Regions from separate parts of the Brassicibacter thermophilus genome, predicted to be linked through region 2. Evidence: riboswitches for the same ligand, from Rfam matches in the RefSeq annotation. Region 2 holds a riboswitch; the other holds the start of a gene.
What was found. A riboswitch is a leader RNA that binds a small molecule or an ion and turns the genes downstream of it on or off. The one in region 2 is predicted to bind S-adenosylmethionine.

Region 1: another riboswitch for S-adenosylmethionine. It lies ahead of metK (methionine adenosyltransferase); the one in region 2 lies ahead of ACZ41D_RS05535 (methionine ABC transporter ATP-binding protein).

Annotation. Positions count from the first base shown of each region.
Region 1 is NZ_AP042446.1:2,439,210-2,454,813, forward strand. It holds gene flgK (flagellar hook-associated protein FlgK) at 1-60, opposite strand, end outside; gene flgK (flagellar hook-associated protein FlgK) at 73-1,497, opposite strand; gene ACZ41D_RS11685 (flagellar protein FlgN) at 1,522-2,022, opposite strand; gene flgM (flagellar biosynthesis anti-sigma factor FlgM) at 2,038-2,331, opposite strand; gene ACZ41D_RS11695 (TIGR03826 family flagellar region protein) at 2,401-2,814, opposite strand; gene ACZ41D_RS11700 (double zinc ribbon domain-containing protein) at 2,853-3,605, opposite strand; gene recD2 (SF1B family DNA helicase RecD2) at 3,592-5,871, opposite strand; gene ACZ41D_RS11710 (hypothetical protein) at 6,048-6,437, opposite strand; gene ACZ41D_RS11715 (competence protein ComK) at 6,496-7,080, opposite strand; gene ACZ41D_RS11720 (YvrJ family protein) at 7,169-7,309, opposite strand; gene ACZ41D_RS11725 (DUF2922 domain-containing protein) at 7,397-7,621, opposite strand; gene ACZ41D_RS11730 (DUF1659 domain-containing protein) at 7,669-7,893, opposite strand; gene ACZ41D_RS11735 (sigma-70 family RNA polymerase sigma factor) at 8,013-8,576, opposite strand; gene ACZ41D_RS11740 (hypothetical protein) at 8,813-9,124, opposite strand; gene metK (methionine adenosyltransferase) at 9,242-10,426, opposite strand; SAM riboswitch class I at 10,495-10,602, opposite strand; gene ACZ41D_RS11750 (COG2426 family protein) at 10,700-11,170, opposite strand; tRNA gene ACZ41D_RS11755 (tRNA-Pro) at 11,522-11,598, shown strand; gene ACZ41D_RS11760 (tRNA 2-thiocytidine biosynthesis TtcA family protein) at 11,749-12,459, shown strand; gene ACZ41D_RS11765 (phosphodiester glycosidase family protein) at 12,479-15,292, shown strand; gene ACZ41D_RS11770 (hypothetical protein) at 15,299-15,451, opposite strand.
Region 2 is NZ_AP042446.1:1,177,485-1,193,088, forward strand. It holds gene ACZ41D_RS05510 (M3 family oligoendopeptidase) at 1-393, opposite strand, end outside; gene ACZ41D_RS05515 (CDIF630_02480 family spore surface protein) at 545-727, opposite strand; gene ACZ41D_RS05520 (hypothetical protein) at 1,189-2,124, shown strand; gene ACZ41D_RS05525 (MetQ/NlpA family ABC transporter substrate-binding protein) at 2,154-2,957, opposite strand; gene ACZ41D_RS05530 (methionine ABC transporter permease) at 2,971-3,621, opposite strand; gene ACZ41D_RS05535 (methionine ABC transporter ATP-binding protein) at 3,614-4,627, opposite strand; SAM riboswitch class I at 4,743-4,848, opposite strand; gene ACZ41D_RS05540 (YkuS family protein) at 4,930-5,187, opposite strand; gene ACZ41D_RS05545 (hypothetical protein) at 5,484-5,690, shown strand; gene ACZ41D_RS05550 (spore coat protein) at 5,709-5,969, shown strand; gene ACZ41D_RS05555 (GrpB family protein) at 6,519-7,079, shown strand; gene ACZ41D_RS05560 (dicarboxylate/amino acid:cation symporter) at 7,112-8,287, opposite strand; gene ACZ41D_RS05565 (ABC transporter ATP-binding protein) at 8,396-9,529, opposite strand; gene ACZ41D_RS05570 (carbohydrate ABC transporter permease) at 9,563-10,411, opposite strand; gene ACZ41D_RS05575 (carbohydrate ABC transporter permease) at 10,392-11,357, opposite strand; gene ACZ41D_RS05580 (sugar ABC transporter substrate-binding protein) at 11,416-12,819, opposite strand; partial or broken gene ACZ41D_RS05585 (CC/Se motif family (seleno)protein) at 13,508-13,681, shown strand; gene pyrB (aspartate carbamoyltransferase) at 13,993-14,916, shown strand; gene ACZ41D_RS05595 (aspartate carbamoyltransferase regulatory subunit) at 14,918-15,349, shown strand; gene ACZ41D_RS05600 (dihydroorotase) at 15,351-15,604, shown strand, end outside.

The DNA of each region.
Region 1 (15,604 bases), 1.3 Mb from region 2:
AACATAAATTGCTCTTTGGCTTGCTAAAAGTCCTGAAACTGCTGAATTAAACCCTATCATTTTTTCACCTCACTATCTTCCTACTATACCCATTTTATTTATAATATTATCTAACATTTCATCTATAGCATTTACTACTCTTGCATTTGCCTCATATGAATGCTGGTATTTAAGCATGTCTGCCATTTCTTCGTCTAGAGATACACCAGAAATTGCTTTTCTGTTATTATCTATCTGCAAAAGAAGTATCCCTTGACTCTCCATACCACTTGCTGCTTCCTGTGAATTTACTCCTAATTCAGAAATAATATCTCTATAGTAATCATCGCTAGTCATATCCCCAATCATAGGTTGATACCTTAATTTAACTATCTCTTCAGCTATTTGTCCATCCCCTTTAGCTTCAGTTTTTCCTGCAGCTATTTTGTTAAAATCATTTAATGCTGGATTTATGATAATGTTTGAAGCGTCTATATCACTTTCACTATATGTGCCTTCAGTAACAAAGAAAGGAATTTTTTCATTATTGCCTAATAAATCATATCCTTCTTTATGTTTTTCATTAACTTTTCCTGCTATATTCTTAACAAGCTCATTTAACCTATTTCGTACGTTTTCAACATCCACATCTCTAGCTTCTATTAACCCTGCTAACTGACCATTTTTACTGCCATTTTTACTAAAGTCTATCTTTTCATCTATATCCTCCCAATATATATGTGCATATCCTTTATTATCTTGTTTTGTTGTTATAGTAGTGCAATAATCTTCACTAACAAGAGTTCTCCCTTCCATAGAAACAGTTACATATCCTCTGTTATCTTCATAATATTGTATAGGAACTATTTTTGATAATTCATCCAATAAATTATTTCTAGTATCCCGATAATCATTGGCACTAACTTTAGTACCTATTACTTCATAGCTAGCTATTTTCTCATTTAGTTCTGCTATTTTTCCTGTCAGTTTGTTGACTTCAGCGACTTTATTATAAATATCTTTATTTAAATTAAGTTGCAAATTATCTAACTGTTCACTTATCCTATTCACTGTTTCAGTAAATGCAACAGCCCTTTCGTGAAGCAATGCCCTTACAGTAAGACTGTCTGGTTCTTTAGCAAGCTCATTCCATCCATCCCAAAACTGATCCATAACCTTTTGCAAACCATTTTCTGATATTTCATCTAATATTATTTCTACTTCTTCATAAACTTTGTTTTTTTGTTCCCAATAGCCATATTTTTTTGATTCTTGTCTATATTTTATGTCTAAAAATTCATCCCTTATCTGTCTTATCTGTTGAACATCTACTCCTGTTCCTACTTGAAATCCCCCTATTGATGTATCGCTATAGCTAGAAAAAGCATGTATTGCTTGTTGCCTTACATAGTAACTGTTATTCACATTAGCAATGTTATGAGATACAGTATCTAATGCTTTTTTGTTAGCGTATATTCCAGATAATGAAATAGATAATCCTGAAAATCCGTTGCTCATTTAATTCACCTCGCTTATAGCTGTTTATACTTTTTTGTCGAATAAATTTCTATTTTGAATTGATCCGTCTTTTCCCTTATCTTTGCTATATGTAGCTCCTTCTATAGAAGTCGATTGAGTTAATAGATTTATATTAAAGTTTATATATTCTAATGAATCCTTTATGAGAACACTATTTATTTGATTTCTATCCTTAAGTTTGTTTAACAAATTTACAAATTCATCTCTAATAGCATTTATTTCTTTTTCATCTTTTTTATCTATATAAGGCATAATAGCAGATAGATTAACATCTTTTTTTAAATTTAACTTCTTTCCTATTTTTTCTATAACTTCTTCCCTTTTATCTTCTAATTTTCCAATCTTTATTATTAGAGTTTGCTCTATCTGAGTTAACTTGTCTAGTTCATTTATTTTCCCTGATGTAATTATATCTGTCTTTTTTAACGCATATTCATGTATAGTTTTATAGATTTCTAGCTCTTCGGTAAGAACTTGCTTAAGTTCTTCGATCAAAGGATTCATCTCTTCACCACCTAATTATACTTTTTTATCTATAGTTATGCTTTCAAATATCTTCTCAACTATCTTACCTGAATCAACAACATAGGTCCCAGAACTAATCTGTTTTTTTATTTCATCAACTTTGTCTTGCCTAACATCAGGCACATTTTTTAATGCTTCCATTGCTACTTGAAAATCTTTTGCTCTTCCTGATAGCTCTACTGAATCCTTTTTTAAATTATTGTTGCTTTTCACCCTTCCTTTTTTATTTATCCCCTGTTTATTATATATACTTAAAGCCCTTGCCACTTTATTATTATAAATCTTCATAAAAACACCCCATCTCTCTCCTTGTTTCTACAAATATTATCGGAAGAAATGAGGTATAACTTTAAGAATTTATTTATTTTTATTTATATGTCTATGGGCAGTATACATTTCTCCTTTCTCGTATTCACCCCGCTTATTAACATTGTTCGATATTGAAGCTCTAAGCTCTCTTTCTAATTCAATTTTACATTTATCGCAAAATCTCCCTGTTTTAATAGGTGCTCCACATCTTTCACAGTCAAGTATTAGATTAATATTTTCATCTTTCAATTCAAGTTTACCTTCTCTTAAAAACCTTAATATTTTCTTTACACTTACACCTGTTCCTTCTGAAACTTCCTGTATAGAAGCATTAGGGTTATCATATATATATGCTTTTACTTTTTTAAATTCTTCATCTTCTTTTCTTCTGCAAGATAAACAAATATCAAATCCGTCATATGCGTAAATTTTCCCGCATATTCTGCAATTCCTAATATCCATATTCGAACCTCCTTGTAAATTAAGATATGGGAATGTACTCATCCCTGATTTCTTCCAGTTGCTAATGCTAGAACATAAACTTTTTTTGCTCCTGATTTTATTAATACCTTTGAGCATTCATCTGCAGTAGCTCCTGTGGTTAGTATATCGTCTATAAGTAATACTGTTAAACCGTTAAAAGCTTGATTATTTTGTACCTTAAAAGCTCCTTTGACATTTTTGTACCTTTCACTTTTTCCCAGTTTATTTTGAGTATCTGTATTTCTTACTCTAACTAAATCTTTTTTATTTAACGGAATATTCAAAGATTTTGAAATATACTGGGCTAAAAGTTCAGATTGGTTAAATCCTCTTTTTTGCATTTTCTTTTTATGCAATGGTACTGGTACTATGATGTCTACGTAATCAAAAGGTTCGTCTTGAAGGGCTTGTACTAAAATATGGCCTAATGCTTTGTACATATAGCTCTTTTTCCCATATTTATACTTATATATTGCTTCTTTGACTATTCCAGTATATTCTAAAGGTGAAATAGCCTTAGTAAAATAATGCTTTTCATTTATACATTCATGACATTTATCTTGCAAATATCCTTTTCCAAGTGGTTTACCACAAATAGAACACCTTGGTCCTTTTAAAAAAGTCATCTCTTGTAAACAATTGTAGCATATATGAGCATTTTTTGCACTACTATCATGCTCTTCACAAATAAAACAAATATTTTTTTCAGGATAAAGTAAATCCAAAAAAGTTAAATAGATTTCTTTTAAAATAGACTTAATTTTCAACATTTCCCAATTCCCCATTATTATGGTGAGATTTGGCTATATCACCACCTATCAAAGAATCAAATACCTTACCTATTCTCTTGCTTAATCCTGAATACCTCATGGTGATACGATTATTGTTAATCATAGTGTATAAATATTTTTCCATTCCAACTATAACTACTAATTCTCTTGCTCTAGTAATAGCTGTGTAAAGTAAATTTCTAGTAAGGAGCATAGGTGGTCCCCAAGTAGCAGGTATGATAACTACAGGAAACTCACTTCCCTGACTTTTATGTATAGTTGTTGCATAGGCAAGTCTTAGCTCGTCTAACTGACTAAAGCTATATACTACCTCTTTATTGTCATCAAATAACACTTTCACTTCACTTTCTTCTTCGTCTATATCAATTATATAACCTATATCTCCGTTAAATACTCCTTCTCCTTCCTCTATTTTTATGTTATTTTCTATAATCTTCCACTTAGCTCTGTAATTATTTTTAATCTGCATAACCTTGTCGCCAACCCTGTATATAAACTCTCCAACCTTTTTTTCTGCTTTATCAGGGCTTTTAGGATTTAAAGCCTGCTGCAGTTTCTGATTTAAACTATTTACTCCTACATCTCCTTTTTTCATTGGTGATAATATTTGTATGTCCTTGACTGGGTCGTATCCATTAAACTTAGGCAATCTCTCTTTGCTAAGTCCAATTATAGTATCTTCTATATCTTTGTTATTAGTTTTTGTTATGAAAAAAAAGTCTTTACCTTTCGTGTTCAATATAGGTTTTTGTCCCTTATTTATTCTGTGGGCATTTACTACTATCATGCTCTCTCTTGCTTGTCTAAATATCTCATCTAAAGTTACAACTTTTATAATTCCACAATTTATAATATCACGTAAAACATTTCCTGGTCCTACTGAAGGCAGCTGGTCTATATCTCCAACAAGTATTAGTCTTGTGCCTGGTAATATTGCTTTGGTTAAATTATTCATAAGTAAAATATCTACCATAGACACTTCATCTATAATTACAACATCAGATTCTAAAGGAGAACCTTCGTCTTTTGAAAAGGCCATACCTATTTCATCATCTATGAAGCTATATTCTAAAAGCCTATGTATAGTTTTAGCTTCTCTACCTGTTGCTTCGCTCATTCTCTTTGCTGCCCTACCTGTAGGTGCGGCTAAAGTTATGGTATATCCATTATCTTCAAATAGTTTTATGATGCAGTTTATTGTAGTAGTTTTTCCTGTACCTGGCCCTCCAGTAATAACTAAAACTCCGTTCTCTACAGATTGTTTTATAGCTTCTCTCTGATTTTTAGCAAGTGTTATATTTTCTTCTTTCTCTATTCTTTTTATTTCATTGTCTATGTCTACATCCAATTTTTCAACATTAGCTTGGGATATTTCTATAATTTTTTTACTTACATTAGCTTCAGCATAGTAAAATGGCATATAGTATATGCACTGAATATCATCAAAAACTTCTATATGTATTTCTTGATTTATAGCTAATCTTGTTATTCCTTCTTCTACAAGTTCTTTTTGTACTTGTAGAAGATTGACTGATTGTTTAACGAGTATCTCTTTTGGTACATAAGTATGGCCTGATCCAGAAAACTCCATCAATTTAAATTTTATTCCAGCGGATATTCTATACATGGAATTTGGGTCAATACCCATACTTTGAGCTATTTTATCTGCCATTTTAAACCCTATGCCGTATATATCTTCTGATAACCTATAAGGATTTTCCTTTATCTTATTTACCGTTTCACTGCCATATTTCTTGTATATTTTTACTCCATATCCAGGGCTTATACCATAGCTTTGAAGAAATATCATCACATCTCTAAGCTCTCGTTGTTCCTCAAAAGCAGCAGCTATCTTTGTTACCTTTTTTTCTCCTATGCCCTCTACTTCTGTAAGCCTTTGTGGGTTATATTGAAGTATATCTATGGAATCCTCCCCAAATTTCTCAACTATTTTTTTAGCAGTTTTAGGTCCTATTCCCGGAATCAATCCTGAGGCAAGATACTTTTCTATTCCATTTAGTGTAGCAGGAACAACACTAGAATAGTTCGTCACCTTAAACTGCTGCCCATAGTTCTGATGATTTTCCCAATCTCCTTCTACCTTAATGGTTTCGCCTATGTTAAGTATCGGAATATACCCTACTATAGTCACCACATCATCATCTGTTTCCAATATTGCTACAGTATACCCATTAGATTCATTTTGGAAAATTATCTCCTCAACCGTACCTTGCAAAGTAATCAATTTAATACCCCCGAGTTTTAATGCTATAGGTAAACAAAACTTATTCTCAAAATTTGCCTGAAGGCAGTATAATTAAAGTGTTAAAATATTTTCCTCTATAACATTATTATAGCATGTATGACATAGTTTATCCTAGGCTATAAACAAAAAAGCCAAGGAGTTATCCTTGACTTAAATTATATCATTAATGACTTTAATTTAGAAATATCAGCCCAGTTATTTGCTGTAACCATTTCTACTTGTCTTAACTCTTTCTTTATAGTTTCAACATCACCTTTTATATGATCTATATCATTTGACATTTTATCATGTTCAGCTTTATTCACTTCTGCAGAGTGCTGTAAAGCTCTAAGAATCTCAGTATGTTCATTAATGGTAGTTTTAATTGAAGTAATTTCATCTTTCATAGTAATGATATCATCTTTCATTGATGCCATTTCGCCTTTCATAGTAGTGATATCATCTTTCATTGATGCCATTTCGCCTTTCATCAATGTTATTTCACCTTTTATTGAGCTAATGTCCTTTTCAATGTTTTTTAAGATTTCTAAAATTTCTCTCTCCATTCTTTCCCCTCCTAATTAAATTATACTATAGTTATAAATAAAATCAAATTTACTTCAGCTACAGTTTACTTTTTATATCTAGTAATTCATTTCTAATAACAGCAATATCTGCCTTTGTAGCTAATTTGCTTGATTCTTCGTAAAAATCTATACTGTCTTCACAAACAGAAATTCCAATCTTACCATTATACATTTTTTCTACTAGATTTCCACGAATTATTTGCTTTTCTACAGAGTTTTTCTTTTGCAATGTCTTTACTTTTACACCCCCATTTAAAATAATAAATGTATTGCATCCTTGATCTTCAATCCTTTCAATGCTTTTTAAATTGAAATACGCCATTGAACCATCATTTTTTGATATCGGTTTCCTTACTTTAATAGGTACGTATATGTTTTGCTTATTAAAAGGGATAGGAACAATATTTTTTGCTCCTATCATACCTCCATAATATTTTCTAACAGACTGCAAATCTACAGTAAAATATCGGGCTATCAACTTGATTACTGTCTGTATTGTTTTATATATATAAATATATCCTTCTTTTAGTGTTACAACTTTTGTACTGTTCCCTTTAATATCTAAATACACTGGTATGATAGCCATAATTCCATTGTCTATAAGTTTTTCAATATCCTTCATTGTATATCTCTCCTAAATCTGCTATATTATACTATAATTATAAATCGAACATATGTTCGATGTCAAGATATGTTTGGAATTATATAATCTATTTTTTGGCTATTACATTGGAGAGTTCATTTATGCTTTGTGTTAAGCTATCTAGTTTTCCTTCTATTCGCACCAAAAGATAAATTGATACAGCTATAGGAAAGCCTAGATTTGCTATGCTGCTATAAATTTCCTCCATAGTAACACCTCCTTAGATTAATGCATATGAAATAAGCAGCGACTTACGTCGCTGCCAAGTATTCAAATCATCTTTTCAAACTTTCAATTAACTTACTACATCTAAATCTTCAATATTTGTACTTACTATTCTCGCTCCAGCTACTGCAACTAAATCTCCTCCCGTAGAATCAAAAAGATTCTTTGCTACTATATTTTCCATAGCAGCTTTAACTTCTGCGTCAGTAAGATCTTCCTTTGGATTGTCCACAGATAATTTCATAGTTGTATCTGAAGCATTTTTAAATGTCATCTCTAACCTCTTTGTTTCCATAAGCTCACCTCCTATACTTGAAAATTAGTAAAGTAATCACTTTCAACCTATTCTTCTACAATTTCAGTTTCATCTATTCTTGTAACGCTTATTAAAGGTAGCTCCTGCAATCCTGTTAGAGATGCAGCTACAGAATAAACGTCCTCATTTGTTGCTGATGCTTTTATCCTTGAATAGGTCTTTGACTTAACTATTTGGTTTCCTTTTTTGTCTAAGCCTGCATCGTACTGAATTTTAAGCTTAGAATGTTGAGGCACTGTATTTACTGCCATTTAATTCACCTCCCTTCTACTACTTACATAGAAGGGATAAATAAAATTTACTATACATAAAAGTCAAAATTTTAAAGTAAAATTATTTTATTATGCAATTTTCTCGAATAAAAAAAGTTTTATATTATTTTTTTGAGTTTATTTATACCTTTAGTCTTTAGATTTACTACCGTTCTATATGATATACCCATTTCCCGAGCTATATCCTTCATAGGTTGATTTTTGAAATAATACCTTAAAATTATATCTTTCTGTCTTTGAGTTAGATTTTTTATACCATAACAAAGTTTTCTAATATTTTCATTTTTAATCACTATTTCCTCATGGTTAGGCTTCTCATCAGCAATAATATCTATAAGCTCTATATTTTCATTATCAGAAAAAACAGGACTGTTTAATGAAACACATCCTATTTGTTTTTTATTTTTATCTAAATAATAATATTTAAGCCTTAGTTTAACAAACCATAAAAAATGAACATTTTTATCAAAATCGTATTCCTTCATACACTTTAAAATCAGTTCATATCCCTCTTGTATTAAGTCATCGTATTCTTGACAAACATTATAATATCTCTTTATAGCTGATAATATAGCTGGTTTAAGCTTATTTAGTAGTTTTTCTTTTGCTTTATTGTTTCCTCTTAAAGATTTAATCAATAAAACCTGTATTTCATCATTCACTACTTTCCTCTCCTAAAGAGAGGTACCTCTCAAAATTTACCGGTGAATATATAATAAACGATATCAATGCTATATAAAAATCAAGAATATCTACAAATCTTATATACTTATATATATAAACAAGCCTTGTTCTTAAAAAAATTTTGTAAATTGTAAACTTTTCATACTTCTGTGTTCAAGCAATTTCCTTGTCTAAAATTAAAACATAAAAAAATAAGGAAAAAGAAAAAGTCCTTTTAGGAACTATCTTTTTTCCTTATTTCTTCTAAAGTCATATATTCAACGTACATATCATGTGATAAATTCTCAACTATATTTTCTATTTCTTCCCTATATTCTTTATCTATAAGGCATATATAATGAAAATCTTTTTTTAAAAGTCTTACTGTATATTCTATATCATTTATACCATCTATTAGTACATTTATTTTCTTTTCAGTAAAAATTCCTTTTTTATTTAAGATATCCCAATATAACTTTCTAAAAAATTCTATGACTCCATAAACAAAAAATATATATACTACAACTGTAAAAATAAATAAAAGCATTGCTATCACCTATCTCATATTGGCTTAAAAATATTATTATATATTATTCGTAATTGCCAATAATTGTTACTAATGCTAAAAAACCTGAGAACATTTATCATGCTCCCAGGTTTTATTTTATAATTCAGCTTCCTTTTTAAGTATCTCAGCTTTATCAGTCTTTTCCCATGGTAAATCAATATCCGTTCTACCAAAATGTCCATAAGCAGCTACTTGTTTGTATATTGGCCTTCTCAAGTCTAAATCCCTAATAATAGCTGCAGGTCTTAAATCAAAATGTTTATTAACAAGTTCTTGTATCTTACTTTCTTCAATTTTGTTTGTACCAAAAGTATCTATCAATACTGATACTGGTCTAGCAACACCTATAGCATAGGCAATTTGTACTTCGCATTTATCTGCTAATCCTGCTGCCACTATATTTTTAGCTACATACCTTGCAGCATATGTAGCAGACCTATCTACCTTTGTTGGATCCTTTCCTGAAAATGCTCCGCCACCGTGACGTGCATATCCACCATAAGTATCTACAATAATCTTTCTTCCAGTTAGCCCAGCGTCTCCATGAGGCCCTCCAACAACAAACCTACCTGTAGGATTTACAAGATACCTAGTTTTTTCATCTAACAACTTATCAGGTATTACTTTTTTAATAACATGCTCTTTTAAGTCTCTTTCTATAGTCTTTAAGTCCACATCTGGACTATGTTGTGTAGAAATAACTATAGTGTCTACTCTTACAGGTTTATCATCATGATATTCAATTGTAACTTGAGTTTTTCCATCTGGCCTTAAATAATCAAGTGTGCCATTCTTTCTTACATCTGCTAGTTTTTTTGCAAGTTTATGAGCCAATGATATAGGCATAGGCATTAGCTCTGGAGTTTCATTGCAAGCAAAGCCAAACATTATACCTTGGTCTCCAGCTCCTATTAAATCTAATTCGTCCTCACCATTTTCCCTATGCTCCAATGCTCTATTAACTCCCATAGCGATATCAGGTGACTGTTCATCTATAGAAGTTAACACTGCACATGTATCACCATCAAATCCATATTTTGCCCTAGTATATCCAATATCTTTTATAGTTTGTCTTACAATACTTGGAATATCTACATAATGCTCAGTTGTAATCTCACCAGATATTAAAACTAAGCCAGTAGAAACAGATGTTTCACAAGCCACCCTACCATTGGGATCCTTTTCCATTATAGCATCAAGTATAGCATCAGATATTTGGTCGCATATTTTATCAGGATGACCTTCAGTAACAGACTCTGATGTAAATAACCATTTTCTCATATAATACTCCTCCCATATTTTAATATTAAAAAAGCCTCTTCCAAAAGGAAAAGGCATAATTCTCATAAACCTCATCTTTCAGAATTTACATCCTGTGGGATTTAGCACCTTGGAATAAAATCTTCCTGGTTGCCGGGTTTCAAAGGGCCCATTCCCTCCACCACTCTTGATAAGGTAATCAAGATTTTTATTCACTTTTATCTCAAGAGTATTATATCACAAATATACAGCATGTCAACATTTATTTTGACACATAAGTCGATAATAAACATCCTATAATAATGTTGTTACTCGATAGCTAATGCTAAAGACAATAATACCTGCAGCTATAACCCCACTAGATATAGCCAACAATGCACTCTTGAAATCAATATTAAAAAAAGTCGCTGCTAGACACCCAGTCCAAGCTCCGGTAGTTGGAAGAGGAATAGCTACAAGAAGAAATAACCCTAATGTACTATATTTCTTTACTTTTGCACTTCTCCTAATAGTCCTTTTTCTTATCCATGCTAATATTCCTTCAAATATTTTAAATTTCCCTAAAAATCTAAATATCGGTTTTAAACATAATAATAATACAGGAACAATTAATAAATTCCCTATAATGCTTAATATTGTACTATGTAAAGGACTAAAGCCAAGCTTTATGCCAAAAGGTATTGCCCCTCTTAGTTCTGATATAGGTGCTGCAGCAAGAGCTATAACCAAAAACTCATCTTTAATAACCTCTAATATCTCCCCCATATTTACCTCCGTATAAATAAATTCTGCTGATATTTATTATATATTATTAGACGGATAATATAAAGATTTTGCTCCCTATTCTTTAATAATATTTAGATTTAATATGCATTATTTTTTAATAAATCTAGGAAATTGCATAATAAAATAATTTAAAAAATTTAGCAAGGTTAAATTTTTGTACGACATAGTAATTATGCTATTTTCTCAATCTAATAAAAAATAGTGCATATATAAGAAAATATGAGATATTTCTTATATTATGACACTATTTCTTAAAATCCATTGATATTTAGCAGATATTAAGCTTTGAAATAAGTTGCGTATTACTATATAATATCAATTTGTAAGCAGCGGGGTGTAGCGCAGTTTGGTAGCGCACGTGGTTTGGGACCATGGGGCCGGGGGTTCGAGTCCCTCCACCCCGACCAAAAAGAAAAAACAGCATGAATGCTGTTTTTTCTTTTTTTTGACTTTTTCCTCATGTAATACATTTGTAATGAAAATATAATCTTATTTAATAAATAAGTATTATATAATACATATAAGGTTAAAATCTGCAAAAGAAAAGGAAGGATATAATGAAGAGAATATTAGGAGCTATGAGAAAAGCTATAGAAGAGTACAAACTAATAGAAGACGGAGACAAAATAGGAGTAGGCCTATCTGGAGGTAAGGATAGTATGCTACTATTATATGGATTGAAATTATTCCAAGGCTTTAGTCCTTACAAATTTGATTTGGAAGCCTTTACTATAGACATGGGATTTGAAGGCTTTGATTTATCACCTGTAGAAGAATTTTGTACAAAGATAGATGTTCCTTATACAATAATTAAAACTCATATAGGAAAAGTAGTATTTGATTTGAGGAATGAAAAAAATCCTTGTTCACTTTGTGCAAAAATGAGGAGAGGAGCTCTTCACAATGCTATAAAAGAAAAAAACTGTAATAAGGTTGCACTAGGCCATCACAGTGATGATGTCATAGAAACCCTTTTTATAAGTATGTTTTATGAAGGAAGGATTAATACTTTTTTACCTAAAACCTATCTCTCAAGAAAAGATATACACGCTATTAGGCCTATGATATATCTAACAGAACATCAGGTTATAGGTGCAATAGAAAAATACAAAATACCAGTAATAAAAAGTCCATGCCCTATGGATAAAAAAACTAAAAGGGAAGAAATAAAATTAATGTTAAAAGATATATATAAAGAAATCCCTGAAGCTAGGGAAAGAATAATGACTGCAATAAGAAATAAAGACCAAGTTAAACTATGGGAATAAAATATAAGGAGCTGATATCATGAATAGGTATATCAAGAAAATAGCAATAGGCATCACATCTCTGTCTTTGTTATTTTCAAGTTTTACATACAGCTTTGCAGATAATAATTTCTTAATTTATGACAGACGAAATATAGAAAATATTTCTAGCGGCATAGTACATGAACATATTCAGCAGTTTAGAGCCCAAGGTTGGTGGAATATAAATGTACTTTGGATAGACTTAGATGATGAGTACACAGAATTAGGAACTCTTATTAGTAGTAAAGGAATATCTTCCCGTGAAAAATTAACTGATATGATGAAAAAAGAAAATGCAGTTGCAGCAATAAATGGTGATTTTTTTGATACTCTTAATAATCATTCAAGCCCCTTAGGAGCTACTGTCAACAACGGTAAACTCATATCTTCACCAAACAATCCTCAATATGCATTACCTGTTTTTTCATTGGACAAAGATAAAAATCCACTTATTTCATACTGGGATATGACATTAATGGCCATTCCTGAAGGAGGCGAACCAATAATTCTATCAGCAGTAAATAAAGAAAGCAAATTTCATGAAGAAATCATATTATATGATAAAAATTGGGGTTTAAAGTCTTTAGGAAATATATCTTTTAACGATATGATTGAAATAGTAATCGTAGATGATATTGTAAAAGATGTAAAAATAGGACAAGAACCTGTTGAAATACCTGAAAATGGATATGTACTTTCAGGAAGAGGAAAAGTAAAGGACACCCTTTTAAATAATTTTAAAATAGGACAAAATGTGAAATTAGAAATAAATACAAATCCAAATTATGAAAAAATTGCTGCAGCAATCGGCGGTGGATCAATATTAGTTAAAGACGGTAAAATATCTGATTTTAAAATAAATATAAAAGGAAATCATCCAAGAACAGCTTTAGGTATAACTAAAGATAAGAAAAAACTTATGCTAGTTACAATAGATGGCAGAGATACTTCTTTTAAAGGAGTTAGTCAAGAAGTTTTAGCAGATATTATGATATCATTAGGAGCTTATGATGCAATAAATTTTGACGGCGGCGGTTCTACAACTATGGCTGTTAAATCAATAGAAGATGAAAATCCAAAAATAGTAAATAAACCTTCTGACGGTAGCGAGCGAAGTATAGTAAATGGTTTAGGGGTATTTAACAATGCACCTCAAAGCTCTTTAAGCTACATAAAAATCTTTACTGAAGATACAAAAATGTTTGTAAACACTACTAGAACATTTTATGTAAAAGGATATGATAAATATCATAACCCTGTAGAAATAAATGAAGATAAAGTGAAATTTTATATTGAAGGAATAGAAGGTGATTTTGACGATAATAAGTTAATTGCACTTAAACCAGGCATAGGTACTGTAAAAGCAAAATATGGATCAAAAACTGATGAAATACAAATACAAGTACTTGATGAAATAGAAGACATTGAGTTTGCAGCAGATAAATTTTCTATAAATACATCTAGCGAAAAAGATCTTGGAACAATATATGGTAAAGATAAAGAAGGCTATACAGCAATAATAGAGCCAAATGATATAGACTGGACTATAACAGGAAATATAGGTAGTGTAAAAGACGGCATCTTTTATAGCAGTGACAAAGCAGGAGCTGGTGCAATAACTGCAAAAATACAAAAGGGAGTAGAGAGTATACTAGTATCCGTAGGATATAAAGAAATACAACTTGAAGACTTTGATGATTTAGATAATATAAAACTCACAACATATCCTGAAAATGTTACAGGAAAAATCTCCCTTAGTAGTAAGTCAAAAGAAGGTAAAAAGTCTGTGAAACTTCAATATGATTTTACTGAAACAGATGCTACTAGAGCTGCTTATATTAAGTTTGGAGATGACGGCATACAATTAAAGAATGTGCCACAAAAGATAGGTATGTGGGTCTACGGATATGAAAATGGAAACTGGTTAAGAGGAACTATAACTGATAGTAACAACAAAACTTATAATATAGATTTTACAAGCCATATTGACTGGAAAGGTTGGAAGTGGGTTACAGCTGATATCCCTGCACATATAACTTCCCCTATAACATTAAATAGAATATATGTAGTAGAAATAAACCCAATGCATAAAGACGAAAGCAAAATATATGTTGATGACCTTAAAGCTCTTTACCCATCATCATTTAATACTATGGTACTTCCAATATCAACTAAGGTAGAAGACGAAAAAAATAAGAAGGTAGAAGTAGAAGAAAATGGATACAAATTTATATTGACTAACGGAATAGACAATCTTGATAATTTGTTAAAATATCAAATTGCCAATAAAATAAAAGATGAAGCAAATGAATCAGATTTAGCAATATTTATGGGAAATTTAAATAATAAATTTTTACAAGAAATCAGTAATCCTACTTCTCAAGTAACAAATGGTTACTTTAAATTTACTCATAAAGATACATTATTTATCCAATTGGACGATACTGAAGGAGGAATAAGATCTACAAATCCAACACAATGGATTGAACTTAAAAACTCACTTGAAAATGCATCTGAAAAAAATATCTTTCTTCTTATGCCAAAACCTATATTTGGAGATAAAGGTTTTACTGATAAAATGGAAGCAGATTTATTGCATGAAATTCTCTCTGAATACAAGCTTAAGGGTAAAGATATATGGGTGATATATCAAGGAGATACTACAGATGTAGAGTTAAGAGACGGAATAAGGTATATGTCAATAGAAAATAAGATACCTCAAAATACTTCTGAAATATTTGATTTAAAATATATACAATTTACCGTAAACAATGGAGATATAACTTACGAAATTTTGCCTCTATATGAATAATATTGATCATAAAATATGGGTGTAATCATTACACCCATATTTTATATCTTCATAAACATCTATATCTTCTGATTTAATTCTCAATGTAAGTATTGTCCCAACAGTAAATATAGTAAGCACAAGAATTAATAAAGTATAAAATACCCTCCTATTTTTCAAATCTTATTCTCCTTTCATATCTCTTATAATCAAAAAATCTTACAATTCCATCATACAATTTTTTCACTATTTTATAGTATTTACATTTGTCTTATATTTATACTTATCTATTTTGGTTATATTATCTTTCGTTTTCTCATATATTCTATTAAT
Region 2 (15,604 bases):
CAAATCTGGAATTATTTCTTCAGAAAAAGTTTTAAGCTTTAACTCTGCTAGATTAAATAAATGTTTTCCCCATTTTTTTTCAAGATCATTTCTAAAATTAGAATTAACTAGTGCTTTATAATATTCTGAAATCATTTTTTCATACAAAGGCATATTTTCATCTATAAATTCTTGTTCTTTTTCATAAAATTCATCTTCAGTGTTAATTGAATGCCTTATATATACTAAATTAGTCATAGTTTCAACTTCTTCTCTAATGGAATTTATTTTTTCTATTATATTATTTTGCTCTTCGAAAGAAGCTGTTTTAAATTTTTGGATTAGATCTGATAAATCTTTCTCAATTTTTTTTAGAACAGGTCTTACATATTCGTAATCTTTAAATTTAATCAAAATATTCCCTCCTTAATATAGTGAGAAAATTGCATAATTCCGGCTGAGTCAAAATTTAATAAAATATTTTTATGCAATTTCCTAAAATGTAATTATCACGAATATATTATATCACATTTGCAATAAAATGGTAGAGCTGCATAATGCAGCTCTATTTTTGTACTTCATCAACCCATTCTTTGGCTTTTATAACACTTTCTAAGCTAGGTCTTGGCACTCTTGAGATAGGGTCTGTTTCTTCAATATCTGCCCAAGCAGCTGTTTGATTATTGGCTATAGGGATTTTATTATTCTTGACTTTCATTTTTTCTTTTTTATAATTTTGTTTTCTCAATATCATCACCTCATTATTAGTATTTACAATGAAAATAATTATAAAAATGCAATTTTTGCAAATGAAGAAGTAGAATAATTATGATTAAGTTAAATTTAAGCTTGAGTAAATTGTATAATTACTTTAAGGTCAAAATATTTTTAGAACGATTTTTATTGATATGAAGCTATAGATAAACAAGTCTAAGATTAAAGTATGTCTATGGAAAATCAACTTTCCCTGCTCCGGTATTCAAGCACTATTGAGGGTAAAGTATTAGGGTAGTGCTTGAATAAGTTGCGATGAAAATAGATTTTCCAAGGCATAATAATTAAAGTGTTGAAGTTGTTTATCTATATATATATCTTGGAATTAACATTACAAGAAATTAAATATAAGTTATAATATTTATGGGAAACAAGTTTAAAATTAAAATATTGAGCTTGTTTATCTATAATAATACCGATAAGGAGGGTTAATTGTTGAATAGAATAGATGACAAATTACGAGAATTAAAAGCAAATATGAAAGAAAGAGAAAGACTTTTAGGATTATTTAAAAAAGTTGAAGAGCAGATAAGGGAAGCGGAAAAACGAAAGAGTGAATTATATGAACGATTAAAAAAGGAAAATCTTGATGTAGAAAAGCTAGAAGGATTATCCTTATCTAATATTATTTATACTATTTCAGGAAGAAAATTAGAGAAAATGGAAAAAGAAAAGCAAGAGGCTATTGCTGCTAAACTAAAATATGATGTTGCTTGTGAAGAATTAAATGATTTATCAGAAGAAATATCTAAATTAAGAAAAAGGATAAATGAATTTGGAGATTTAGACAATGAATACAAAGAATTAATAAAAGAAAAAGAAAAAATGCTTTCTTCTACGTCGAAAAATATATCAGATAAGCTTAATAAAATCATGGATAGACAGTCTAGTATAATTAGTGAAAAAAAAGAGATAAAAGAAGCAATAGACGCTGGCAAAGATTTAAGAAATTCTCTTAATTATGCTAGTAGATCCCTTGATTCAGCAAGAGATTGGGGAGTATGGGATATGGTTGGCGGTGGAATGATATCAACTATGGTTAAACATTCTAAAATAGATGAAGCAAGAAATGAAATAAATAATGTTCAAGTGTTGGCAAAAAGGTTTCATAGGGAGCTTCAAGACATTGGACAGTCAATAAGTATAAATATTGATATTAGTTCATTTTTGACATTTGCCGATTACTTTTTTGACGGCATATTTGTTGATTGGGCAGTTCAGTCAAAAATAAATGATGCAAGATATAATGTTAATGATGCAATATGTAAAGTAGACAATATATTGAGTAAATTAGAAAGAGAATATACAGCTATTAGTGATGAATACGAAAAACTTGAAAAAGAAAGACTGGACATAATTGAAAATGGATAAGAATTATAAAAGCAGCCATTTGGCTGCTTTTAAAAGGCTGGAACTACTCCACCATCATAATTTTCTTCGATGAATTTTTTTACTTTTTCTGATTGTATAGCTTTAATTAAAGCTTCAAATTTTGGGTCATTTTCATTATCTTTTCTTACTGCTATTATATTAACGTAAGGAGAATTGCCATCTTCTAAAATAAGTGCATCTTCAGTAGGAGTTAGACCTGCGTCTAATGCAAAGTTACCATTTATTACTGCACCATCGAAATCTTTAAGAACTCTTGGTAGTTGAGCAGCTTCGAGTGTTTCAAATTTTAAATTTTTAGGATTTTCTGCTATATCTTTTTCTGTTGCTTCTAATCCAGCATCATCCTTAAGCTTGATTAATCCATTATTTTGAAGAAGTATCAATGCTCTTCCTTCATTTGTAGGATCATTTGGTATAGCTATTGTTGAGCCATCTTTTAAGTCTTCAATATCATCTATCTTATCAGAATAAAATCCCAAAGGTTCAATATGAACTGCAACCAATGATACTAAGTCTAAATTATTTTCTTTAGCGAAATTATCTAAATATGGTTTATGCTGAAAAAAATTAGCATCTATTTCACCATCAGCAAGAGCCATATTTGGCGTAACATAATCTGTGAATTCGATGATTTTTAATTCTATACCTTCAGCTTTTAAGTCATCTTTAATTAATTCTAGTATTTGAGCATGGGGCACTGGTGAAGCACCAATAGAAAGGACACTTTCATCATCACCTTTTTCACCACAACCTGACAATACTAAACTACTTATTAGAATAAAAGTTAATAATAACAAAATTGACTTTTTCATTTATACATTCCTCCTACTTTTTATTAATTTTTGTTGAAATCTTATTTCCAGCTAATTGAACTATTTGAACGAGTAATATGATTAAAATTACAGATACAAACATAACATCACTTTGAGAACGATATAGTCCATATCTAATTGCTAAATCTCCAAGGCCACCTCCTCCTATAGCTCCAGCCATTGCGGAATACCCTATTAAATTTATTATAGTAATAGTTATTCCGAGGACTAACGAGGGCAAGGCTTCTGGTATTAATACCTTAAATATTATTTGAGGTACTGAAGCACCCATAGATATGACTGCTTCAATAACTCCTTTATCTACTTCTTTAAGAGATGATTCTATTATCCTAGCTGCAAAAGGAGCTGCTGCTATTGATAGAGGGACTATTGTTGCTGTAGTTCCAATAGTTTTTCCTACTATGATCCTAGCAAGTGGAAAAGCTATTACCATCAAAATGATAAATGGTATGGAACGACAAATATTTACTATAGTTTCTAATATTTTATTTAAAAATGGTTTTTCCCATATAGAACCTTTTTCAGTAATGACTAATAATATACCTAGAGGAAAACCTAAAAGTAAAGAAAAAAAACCAGAAAATGAAACCATATATAGTGTTTCCAAAAGTGAAGGCAACACTAATTCTGTAATGTTATCCATTCCAAATCACCTCCATTCTAACTTGCTGTTTATTTAACCATTCGATAGCTTTATCTATTTCTACTTTTTCTCCTGTGATTTGAATAAGTAGATTACCTACACTAGTAGACATTAATTCATTTATATTACCAGATAAAATATTTACATCTATTTCAAAATTTCTTATCATTTGAGATATTATCGGTTTTTTAGATGATTCTCCTACATAGCTTAATCGGTAAACTCTAGAACCTGGTATTTTAGGGAAATTTATTTCTTCTTGATCATATTTTTTTATATCAGATATAAATGTTCTCGCAGTTTTTGTTTTAGGATTAGCAAAAACTTCTTTTACACTACCTAATTCTATAATCTTTCCTCCTTCAATAATTGCTACTCTGTCGCATATATCCTTTATTACTTCCATTTGATGTGTAATAAGCACAATTGTTAGATTAAGCTCTTTTTGCACCTTTTTTAACAGTTTAAGTATAGATTTAGTTGTTTTAGGGTCAAGAGCAGAAGTTCCTTCATCACTTAAAAGCACATCGGGTTCGTTTGCTAGTGCTCTTGCAATAGCAACTCTCTGTTTTTGCCCTCCACTTAATTCTGAAGGATAAGAATTTTTCTTGTCGGATAAATTCACTAACCTTAGTAGTTCTTCTACTCTATTTTTTATTTTATCTTTGTTTAAGCCTTCTATTTCTAAAGGAAAGGCAATATTACCAAAAACTGTCCTAGAGTTTAGAAGATTAAAATGTTGAAAAATCATTCCTATTTTTTTTCTTGTTTTTTTCAATTCTGATTTATTCATGCTTGTTATTTCTTTTCCGTTTATATGAATTTCACCACTACTAGGTTCTTCTAAACGATTAATACATCTTATTAGTGTAGATTTTCCAGCTCCACTTAATCCAATTATGCCAAAAATTTCTCCCTTTTCTATCGTGAGATTAATATTATCTAATGCATGTATATTACCATCACTACTTTTATATATCTTATTTAAATTTTTAATTTCAATCATAAATTTCACCCCTTTATTAAATTAATTTACTAAGTAATAATACTAATGTAAAAGCCCCATATAGGGGCTAAATAAAAAACCTCTTTCAAGAGAAAGAGGTTAAAATAGTCAAACCCCCTTATCTTTCGGTATATACCGCTGGAATTAGCACCTCGTATTTTGAATAAAATACAGGTTGCCGGGTTTCATAGGGCCAGTCCCTCCACCTCTCTAGATAAGAGTTTATTTTTTTACATTATTATTTATATTTAAACCTATTTTAGCTATTATATTATTATTTGTCAAGTGATATGCATAAAAAATTATTTTCCTGATAATAAAGAATATACATCTTTAGGGGTTTTACCCTTTGCTTCAATAATCGGTGCAGCATTTATGTAGTTAGGGTGTAGTTCTGGAGTAACTTTATTTATGTCTTCTATAATTATACCATCATAATCAGAATTCATTACATTACCTATATTTTCCTTTACATAAAGTTTATGAACATCGTATCCTGATTTTTTAAAATAATTAATATATGAATCTAAAGTGTTTTCTACTACTACTTTTCTAGTCATATTTTCACCTCCTGATATATAAATGTTGAAATCATGTAATAATATTTTCAAATATGTATGATGATAGTGTATGTAAAATTTTAACGATAAAATATCAGATAATTCAGTAATCGTTTAATTTTCTCACTAATTATTATTAACAAATAATAAAACAATTATAATGGGAAAGAATATACGAATTAGAGTTTTAAAAAGTAAATGTAAAAAAATATTTTAATTATAAAATTATACAGGTAATAATTAAATCACTTTTGACGCACAATATTAACGATGTAAATAAAGAAAGGAGATGTATTATGACATTACAAAACACTTTAAACTTAAGTAATATTACTCAAATAGAACTAGAAAATATAAGAGAAATAGTTGGTTCACACAAATTAATGGCTACAAAACTTGAAACTTATGCACAACAATGCCAAGATCCTCAAATCAAACAGATGTTTAGTCAAGGTGCACAGTCAGCAAAAACAACAGTACAAAACTTAACACAATCTTTATAAATTGTTAGGAGGGTATGTATGCAAGAAAAAGATATGGTAAGTGATGTAATGTCTATGACAAAAGCTAGTATAAATAATTATGCAAAAGCAATAACTGAATGTTCATGTAATAATTTAAGAAGTGCATTACAGCAGCTAAGAAATGAAGCTGAACAATTCCAATATCAGTTATACCAAGTAGCTGAACAAAAGGGCTACTATAACCCATCACAAAAAGCAAGTAAACAAGATATTCAACAGGTGAAATCTCAATTATCTCAAGGAACAAATATGAGATAATTAATAAGCTCCCTAAATGGGAGCTTTTTTTGCATGACAAGGGGACGTTTCGTTTGTCATTTGATCTTTGCTAGGGAAAATAATATGTTAAATTTATTATGTTTAACGACTGAGGAAATTGCATAATTACTACAAAGTCAAATTTCTGCAATTTCCTCGACTTAATATTGAAGGAAAAAGCAAATAAAAATAGAATTATAAAATATCAAATTCTAGATAAATTGAAAAAGGTTTGTCTGTTTGAATTAAATTAATAGAAGTGATTTTTATGAAAAAAAGCTATAATTCAACTTGTAAATTTTCTTAGAATATTTAATTATGAAATTTTATCGCTATAGGTAAACAATTTCAACACTTTAATTATTATGCCTTGGAAAATTTACTTTCATCGCGACTTATTCAAGCACTACCCTAATACTTTACCCTAAATAGTGCTTAAATACCGGAGCAGGGAAAGGTGATTTTCCTTAGACATACTTTAAGTTTAATTTTTGTTTACCTATATATATAAAGTTTAATTGGAGAAATCAAAAGATACTGGAGGAAGAAATGAAAAAAATAATAGTAGAAAAATACAATCCTATATGGAAGGAAGAATTTGAGAAAGCGAAATCTTTTTATGAAAAATTATTGGAAGAAGTTGATGCAGAAATTGTACATGTTGGTAGCACATCAGTAGAAGGATTATGGGCAAAGCCAATTTTAGATATCGATATTATTGTAAACGATACAGTAGATAGTGAAAAAGTAATAAAGTTGTTAGAAAGTGTTGGTTATATTCATGTTGGCAACTTAGGTGTTGAAGGACGGGAAGCTCTTAAATATTCTGATGATAATCCTCATATAAAGTGGATGGAGCACCATTTATATGTATGCATAAGAGGTAGTGAAAATTTGAGAAATCACTTATTATTAAAAAAGCATTTGTGCAGTAACAAAAAAGCTGTAGAAGAATATAGTAAATTAAAGCGTGAACTTGCTGAAAAATATCCTAATGATATTGATTCATATATAGATGGAAAAACTGAATTGATAGCAAGTTTCTTAAAAGCTGAAGGAATGGATAAAGACGAGCTTGAGAGAATTAAATCTATTAATAAGAAAGAATAGAACAATAAAAATAAACCCCATAGATTAGGAGTTTATTTTTTTCTGTTTCTTTTTGCGATTTTATCAATTATAATTGCTATTGCACCATCTCCTGTAACATTAGTAGCTGTACCGAAGCTATCCTGAGCAAAATGAATAGCTATCATAAGACCTTGCTGTGCTTCTGTAAACAATAGCATATCTTCTAAAAGTCCTAGTGCTGCATATACACCTCCACCAGGAATACCAGGTGCTGCAACCATTGTTACTCCTAACATCAATATAAAAGGAAACATAGTTGCAAATGTTGGGGTAGTACCTGAAATCAACATTACACCCATAGATGCAAGAACTAGTGTTATCGTATCTCCAGCTAAGTGAATGGTTGCTCCTAAAGGAATAACAAAGTCAACTATATCTTCTGAGATTTTATTTTTTCTAGCACTTTCAAGGGTTACTGGTATAGTAGCAGCTGAAGATTGAGTACCTAATGCAGTGAAATATGCTGGGAGCATATTTTTTATTGCAGTAAAAGGATTCTTACCGCTTAATAACCACGCTATTGTATATTGAATGATAATATAAGTTATTTGCAATATGATTATTAATGCAAACACAGAAGAAAACGCTTTGATTATTTGGAAGATTCGCCCTTCTGTTGTTAGTTTTGCAAATATACCCGCAATGTGAATTGGGATAAAAGGTATTATGACTTTTTGAACTACTAAGCTAATAACATCTTGGAAATCTCTTAAAGCCTCAAATAATGTTTTTCTTTTAATACTTGCCATTCCTAATCCTAGTACAAAAGCTGTAACTAAGGCAGTCATTACTCCCATCATTGCTGGAATTTCAATGGTGAAATATGGAGCAAGGTCTAGCGAGGACTCTTGAGCTGCATTCCCTGCCTTTATTACATTTGGAAGAATTGCTGATCCAAAGATAAATGCAGCTATACCAGCGATAACAGCTGAAATATAGGCTATTGCAGCTGTTAAACCTAATAGTTTACCTGCACCTCTACCTAAGTCAGCGATACCAGGTGCAACAAAACCAATTATTATGAAAGGTATGATAAACCCTAAAAAGTTTCCAAATATACTTGTGAAAGTGCTGAAAAGCTTAACAATTATATAGAATTTAGCTGCTTTTGATATCAACCCTATTACTATACCTAAAATTATACCAGCAATAAGCTTTGGCAGAAGATCTATTTTTTTATTTTTCATTTTAGTGCTCCTTTCTAGTTATGGTTTATTTTTATTTTTTCAATAAATAGGTTGTTTTATTAATATATTTTTATTAACTAAAAAAAGTACATGAACAGAGTTGCTGTTTTATGAAGCAACTACTCTATCCATGTACTTTTCAACTTTATTCATATGCTTTCTTAGTGATTTCCCACTTTTACTATCAAAGAGATGAATTTTATCTAAATCAAATTTAACATATACTTTATCGCCTATATTAGCAGTGTAGTTTTGTGGTGCAATTATTTTGACTTTGTTACTGCCTATTTTAACATTTACCAATTTATCTCTTCCTAGAGGTTCAATCACGTATATTTCACCTTTAACAGCATTATGAATTTCATTGGTTAGAGTCATATTTTCAGGTCGGATACCTAGAATGATTTTTTCTTCATTCTTAATCTTTACATATCTTTCAAAAATCCTTTTAGGTAGCTCAATTTTAAATGATTTTTCTTTAAGTATAATTTTATTATTTTCTTGAATACAGATTAGTTCTATAAAATTCATAGGAGGATTTCCAATAAATTTTGCGATAAAGAGATTTTTGGGTGTCATGTAAAGGTCTTCAGGTGTTCCAAAGTCTTGTAATACACCTTTATTCATGACAGCAATTTTATCACACATAGAAAGAGCTTCAGTTTGGTCATGGGTTACGAAAACAGTTGTTATTCCTAAATCATTTTGAAGTTTTTTTATTTCTGCTCTCATCGAAATTCTAAGATTTGAATCAAGATTTGATAAAGGTTCATCTAGTAGCAAAAGTTTGGGTTCTTTTACAAGAGCTCTGGCAAGTGCTACTCTTTGCTGCTGACCGCCAGAAATGTGGTTTGGTAATCTGTCTAACAAAGAATCTACATGAAATTTATTTGCTATTTCATTTACTTTTTTATTAATAATTTCTTTAGGTACTTTTCTTAATTTAAGTGGAAAAGCAATATTTTGTGCAATAGTCATATAAGGATAAAGGGCATAATTTTGAAAACACATACCTATGTTTCTGTCTTTTGGAAGGACATTATTAACTATCTTATCATCAAAAACAATCTCCCCTTCATCTGGTGTGTAAATTCCTGCGAGAATTAATAATGTAGTTGTTTTTCCACAACCTGACGGACCTAGTAATGCTACGAATTCTCCATCTTTAATGTTTAGATTTAAATTATTAACAGCGACAAAATCGCCAAATCTTTTAGTTAAATTTCTTATTTTTATTTCCATGTTATACCCTCCTGTATAGAATTTTTTTAAGAATTATTTTTTGATACCTCCAAATTGAACTTTCATTAGAGATTTTTGAGAAACAAGGAAAAATACTATAACTGGAATTAGGTAAAACAATCCAGCTGCTGCTAACAAGCCATAATCAAGAAATTTGAAATTACCAATTAGATTCTTTAAGAATACTGCAAGAGTGTAGTTTTCACTACTAAACAAAAATATATATGAGTAAATGAATTCAGACCATCCAGCAAGAAATGCAAAAATTGCTACTGCAGAAATTCCAGGCTTTACGTGTGGAAGTATAATCTTATACCACGTTTGAAATCTACTGCATCCATCTATATATGCAGCCCATTCTATATCCTTGGGAATTTCATCAAAAAATCCTTTTATCATCCAAGTTGCCATGGGTAACTCTAATGCTACCTTTACTAAAACTACTCCTATGATACTGTCTGTTAGTGACATGAAATTCAATACATAAAAAAGTGCTATTAAAAGGGCAACACCTGGGAAAGCATGGAGTAATATGGTAGATTTCATTATAAAATCTTTTCCCCAAAAATCCATTCGAGAAAGTGCAAAACCTGCTAAGAGACTTATTATAACTTCAAGTATGGTGATACTGCCTGCTAACATGATACTGTTTAATGTAATAGGCCATATACTTTTAAACTCAGTTAGACCTAGCTTAATTTGACTCCATAAAAATCTCCAATTCTGTATTGTTAAATCTTTTGGAAATATACCAAAAGTTAGCTGAGAAGAAATAGATCTTGAAAAAAGCCACAAGTATGCAAATATTATTGGCAATGTTACTAAAATAAGAAAAATGTATATAGAAGCTTTAAAGACAAAACTAGTTATTCGTTGCTTCAATGTGATTCCTCCTTAAAGATTTTATGTCATTTTTATATCTTTCAACTTTTCCACCATTCATCATAGACTCATAGCCAAATAGTTTCAACATAATAAGGGCAATTATCATAGAGATTATTACAAGTACCATGGATAATGCAGCACCATATCCAAACTCATAATTCTTAAACGCTTTATGATATGAATAAAGGGACCAAACTTCACTTCTATTTAGAGGACCTCCGTCAGTTATGAGTAGTATGTACTCATATGAAGTTATAAGTGAAAGGGTTTGCCATATTGACATAAACATTATAGGCCATTTTAAAAATGGTACTATAACATACTTTATAATATCCCAAGTTGAGGCACCATCAACACTAGCTGCTTGAAAATAAGATTTTGGTATAGATTTAATGGCTGATGAAAATACTACCATCCCTAAAGATGCTCCTATCATTCCATTTGCAATAATTATAACTGCCATAGGATTATCTAATAACCAGTTTTGAGGAGGAAGTTTAAAAATATTATTTGATATCATATTTAACATACCAGCTTCTGTAGGATCTAAAAACCACAACCATAGTAAGGCATAAATTACTGCTGGAGTCATACGAGGAAACATCCAAAGAGTTTTAAACAACAGTCCAACATTTTCATTTTTCATAAAATAGGTTGTGATAAGTGCTAGTATAAATCCGAAGCCAACATTAATAATTAGTGTAAAAAATACATATTTTAGTGTATTAATTGCTACAATGCTTGTATTTTTATCTTTAAAAAGTTGTATATAATTTTTAAATCCAATAAAATTCCAATTTAGAGAAAAATCCATATCAGTAAAAGACATAATAAAAGTTAATATTACAGGTATAAAATAGAAAAAGAAAATTAGTAGTAAAAATGGTGCCATAAATGGTAGTGCTGTGAAGAATGAATTCAATGATTTTTTTGTCTGATGCACAAATAATTCTCCTTTCTTTTAGAATTAATGGGGGGCTGATGCCCCCATAACAAAATCTTTAATCAGTAAATACAATATTTTTTATATCATTTTTAACTTGATTTTCCATCCAATTTAAAGCCTGTTCTGCATCATATTCGCCTATTTCTATTGCTTGAATAGCTTTGAAAAATGCGCTGGTTAATTTTCCAAATTCAGGATGATTTGGTTGAATTGTCGTATAATTTAGCATATACTGTACATCGCTTAAGAATTTGTTTTCTTTATAAACAGGGTCTTGTGCTGCACTAGGACTTATTACCAAGTGTCCAGAACCTACTGCATGTTTAGCATTGTATTCTGGTTGAGAAGCAAGTGCTACAAGTGCAAAAGCAAGATCTGGATGTTTTGTATTAGAATTTATTACATATACATATGGTTGTGAAAGAGTGATAGGGCTATCTCCTTCTTTTGCTGCAGGAATAAGGGCATATCCTATGTTTTCAAACATATAATCTTCACTTAATTTGCCAAGTTCTCTATGATATTCTACTTCCTGATATTCAGCCCAATGCCATGTTCCTCCGTACCAAAATAGTACATTGCCTTCAACCCAGTCTTGGTGAATTTGTCGCCATTCCATAGAAGTCATACCTGTTGGTACAACTTTAGCTACTTGTGAGATTTCATAGAAATAATCTAAAGCGTCCTTTATTGCTTGTTTATCAAATACTAATTTACCACTATTATCATCATATAGCTTACCACCAAAATCGTAAATCATTGAAACAAAAAATGCTCCATTGTTTGGTCTGTGATATATTCCAGCTTTAGCTACACCTTTGTCAACTGCTTCCTTAGCTAATTCTGTCATATCTTTTAGGGTGAATTTTCCTTCTTTAATTTCATCAGGTAGTGCTGAAATTTTATCTTCAGACCAACCTAATTTTCTCAAGATATCCTTTCTAAAATATAATGGTCTTGCTTCAGTATCTTGTGGAACACCGTATGTTTTAGATTGCCATTTTGTTGAATCCCAAAGATTTGGATAAATATCTTTTATATATTCACTCCATTCTGAGTTATTTATATAATCATCTAGAGCGAGTATATATCCGCCTTCAGCCATCATTGGTACATCTGAATGACTTATGACTCTTATATCTGCACCTTTGTTAGATTTATGAGCAAGAATAAATTTTTGATTATATTCATCATATCCTGAAGAAACATGACTAACATTTACTTGTATTTTTTTGTTTTCACCTTTTTCTTCAAGAATTTTATTTAACTCTTCTGCAGCTTCCTGTAGATTTGATACTCTTGTAGAATCTGCAGGAGAGCCGTAAGATTCTACATTAAAAACAATTTCTTGTGTTGTGGATTTTGATACAGGTTCTGAATCTGCATTTTTTTCACAACCAGTTAAAATAATGGAAACTATAAGGATTGAAACTAGAAACAATTTTGTAAATATTTTCATTATATTTACCCCCTTATACAATAAAAATTTGTACTAGCATCAAAATCCTTAAAAATTTAAGCAAACATAACTACATGTCACCACTCCCTTTCTAATTGCTATAAGAATTATATGTTAATAAACTGAATTTTCAGTTTCATTGAATTAATAGCAATATTTCCTTGATATGGTGACATTAGTAATAAATAACATAAGGCAAAACACTATAAATATCTTGCCTTTATATTTTTTATTAAATTAAAAAATATTAATGAAAAACAAGGATATTAAAAGAAATTTTTAAAAGTGAAAGAGTTATTGTAAAGAAGCAAGAGGTTACTTGCAAAAATTACAATAATTAATTTTAATACTTTATTAAGCAGTTATAAATAAATGTTTTTAATGATTTAGATTTATTTTTTATTTGAATTTTACATGGAAAAGAGTTTATTCTAGTAGTTTCTATTTCTAATTTTAATAAAAAAATTTTATTTGTCAAGTATATTAGAAAGTAATATCGTTGCAGACTATAAAATATATACCCATATATGGTATAATATAAAAAAGTAAAGTATAAGGAGGGTCGTTGATGAAAATTATCATTGAAAAAGATGCAAAGGAGTTTATAGAGAAAAATTCACAGGATAATTCTATAAGTTTGGAGGCTGTAAAAGCTGGATGTGGGTGAACGACTTTCTATGAACCATCAGTTAGGATGGGGCCACCAAAAGATAATAGGAAATATAATAAATATGAAATCGATGGCATAAAAATCTACTTGGATGTTGATATGAGAGCCAAAAAAGACATATTGAAAATTAGACTTACTAGATTTTTATGGAAGAAAGAAATAAAAGTTGATGGATTAATACTTATGAAGTAAGTAATAGAACTATAGTTCAGTTTAAATGAGAGCCTTTTTCTAGTTAGAATAGTTTATTTTTAAATTGATGTTTGGATTTTAAAATATATAAAGATTAATTGGCCTAATTAATTTTTATTGACTTTTAAAAAATGCTATGTTAATATACATAAAGAGCCTTTAATCTGGTCCAGAGAGGCCGGGAAGGAAAATTGATATGTATATTTATATTAGGAATATGTGCAATTTTACCTTCCCATAAAATGGAAGGTTTTTTTATACAAAAAATCGCCTTTAAAATAGTTCTGTGAGACTAAAAAGGAGGAATGTACATGTTAAAAGGAAGACATTTACTTGAACCAAGCGATTTTACGATTCAGGAATTAGAAGAAATTTTTGATTTAGCACAATTAATTATTAAAAATCCTGAACAATATTCCCACGCTTGTGAAAACAAAATTTTAGCAACCTTATTTTATGAACCTAGTACTAGAACTAGACTAAGCTTTGAAGCAGCTATGTTAAGACTAGGTGGAAAAATAATAGGATTTTCTGAAGCTAGTTCAAGTTCAGTTGCAAAGGGAGAAAGCATAGCTGACACTATAAGAACTGTAGGCTGTTATGCAGATATAGCAGTCTTGAGACATCCAAAGGAGGGAGCACCGAGAGTTGCTTCTATGCATTCGAATATTCCAGTAATTAATGCTGGGGATGGTGGACATCAGCACCCAACTCAAACATTAACTGATCTTCTTACGATTAAATGTGCAAAAGGGCATTTTTCAGATTTAACTATAGGTCTTTGTGGAGACCTTAAATTCGGAAGAACAGTCCATTCTCTTATTAAAGCAATGTCACGTTATCAGAACGTAAAATTCATACTTATCTCACCTGAAGAGTTAAAAATCCCAAATTATATTAGAAAAGAAGTTATTGAAAAACACAATATTGAATACCTAGAAGTAGAAAAAATGGAGGATGTTATTGATAAGCTTGATATTTTATATATGACTAGAGTCCAAAGAGAGAGGTTTTTCAATGAAGAAGACTATGTAAGACTTAAAGATAGCTATATTCTTGATAGGAATAAACTGCAAAAAGCAAAAAGTGATATGCATATATTACATCCTCTTCCAAGAGTTAATGAAATAGCCACTGAAGTAGACAGTGATCCAAGAGCATTTTATTTTAAACAAGCAAAGTACGGAATGTTTGTTAGAATGGCTTTAATAATGAAATTATTGGGGGTGGAATAATATGATCAAAATAAATAGCATTGAAAAAGGAATTGTAATTGACCATATCAAAGCAGGACACGGAATAAAGATTTTCAATTATTTAGGTTTAGATAAAGCAGATTTTTGTGTCGCTCTTATTAAAAATGCTCCTAGTTGCAAAACTGGAAGAAAGGATATAATAAAGATTGATAATATTATAGATATAGATTTTACAGCTTTAGGATTAATAGATCCAAATATTACTATAAATATCATTGAAGGAGAAAGGATAAAGGAAAAAATCAAGCCAGAGTTACCAGTAAGAGTTGAAAACATCATTAAATGCAAAAATCCTAGATGTGTTACTTCTATTGAAAGAGATATTGACCATATATTTTTACTCGTAGATCCTGAAAAAGGTCAATACAGATGCCAATATTGTGATGAAGTATATACTTTGGCGGAGGTATAAAATGGAGTTACTAATAAAGAATGTAAGGATTGTAGATGCTTTTTTAGATTTCAAAGGTGATGTATATATAAAAGACGGAAAGATAGGAGAGATAGGTGAAATAATAGACAAAAAATGCAATACAATACAAGGGAAGAAGTATACGCTTCTTCCCTCATTTATAGATATGCACTGCCATTTTAGAGACCCTGGATTTACCTATAAGGAAGATTTGCTTAGTGGAAGTCTTGCTGCTATAAAGGGAGGTTATACTGC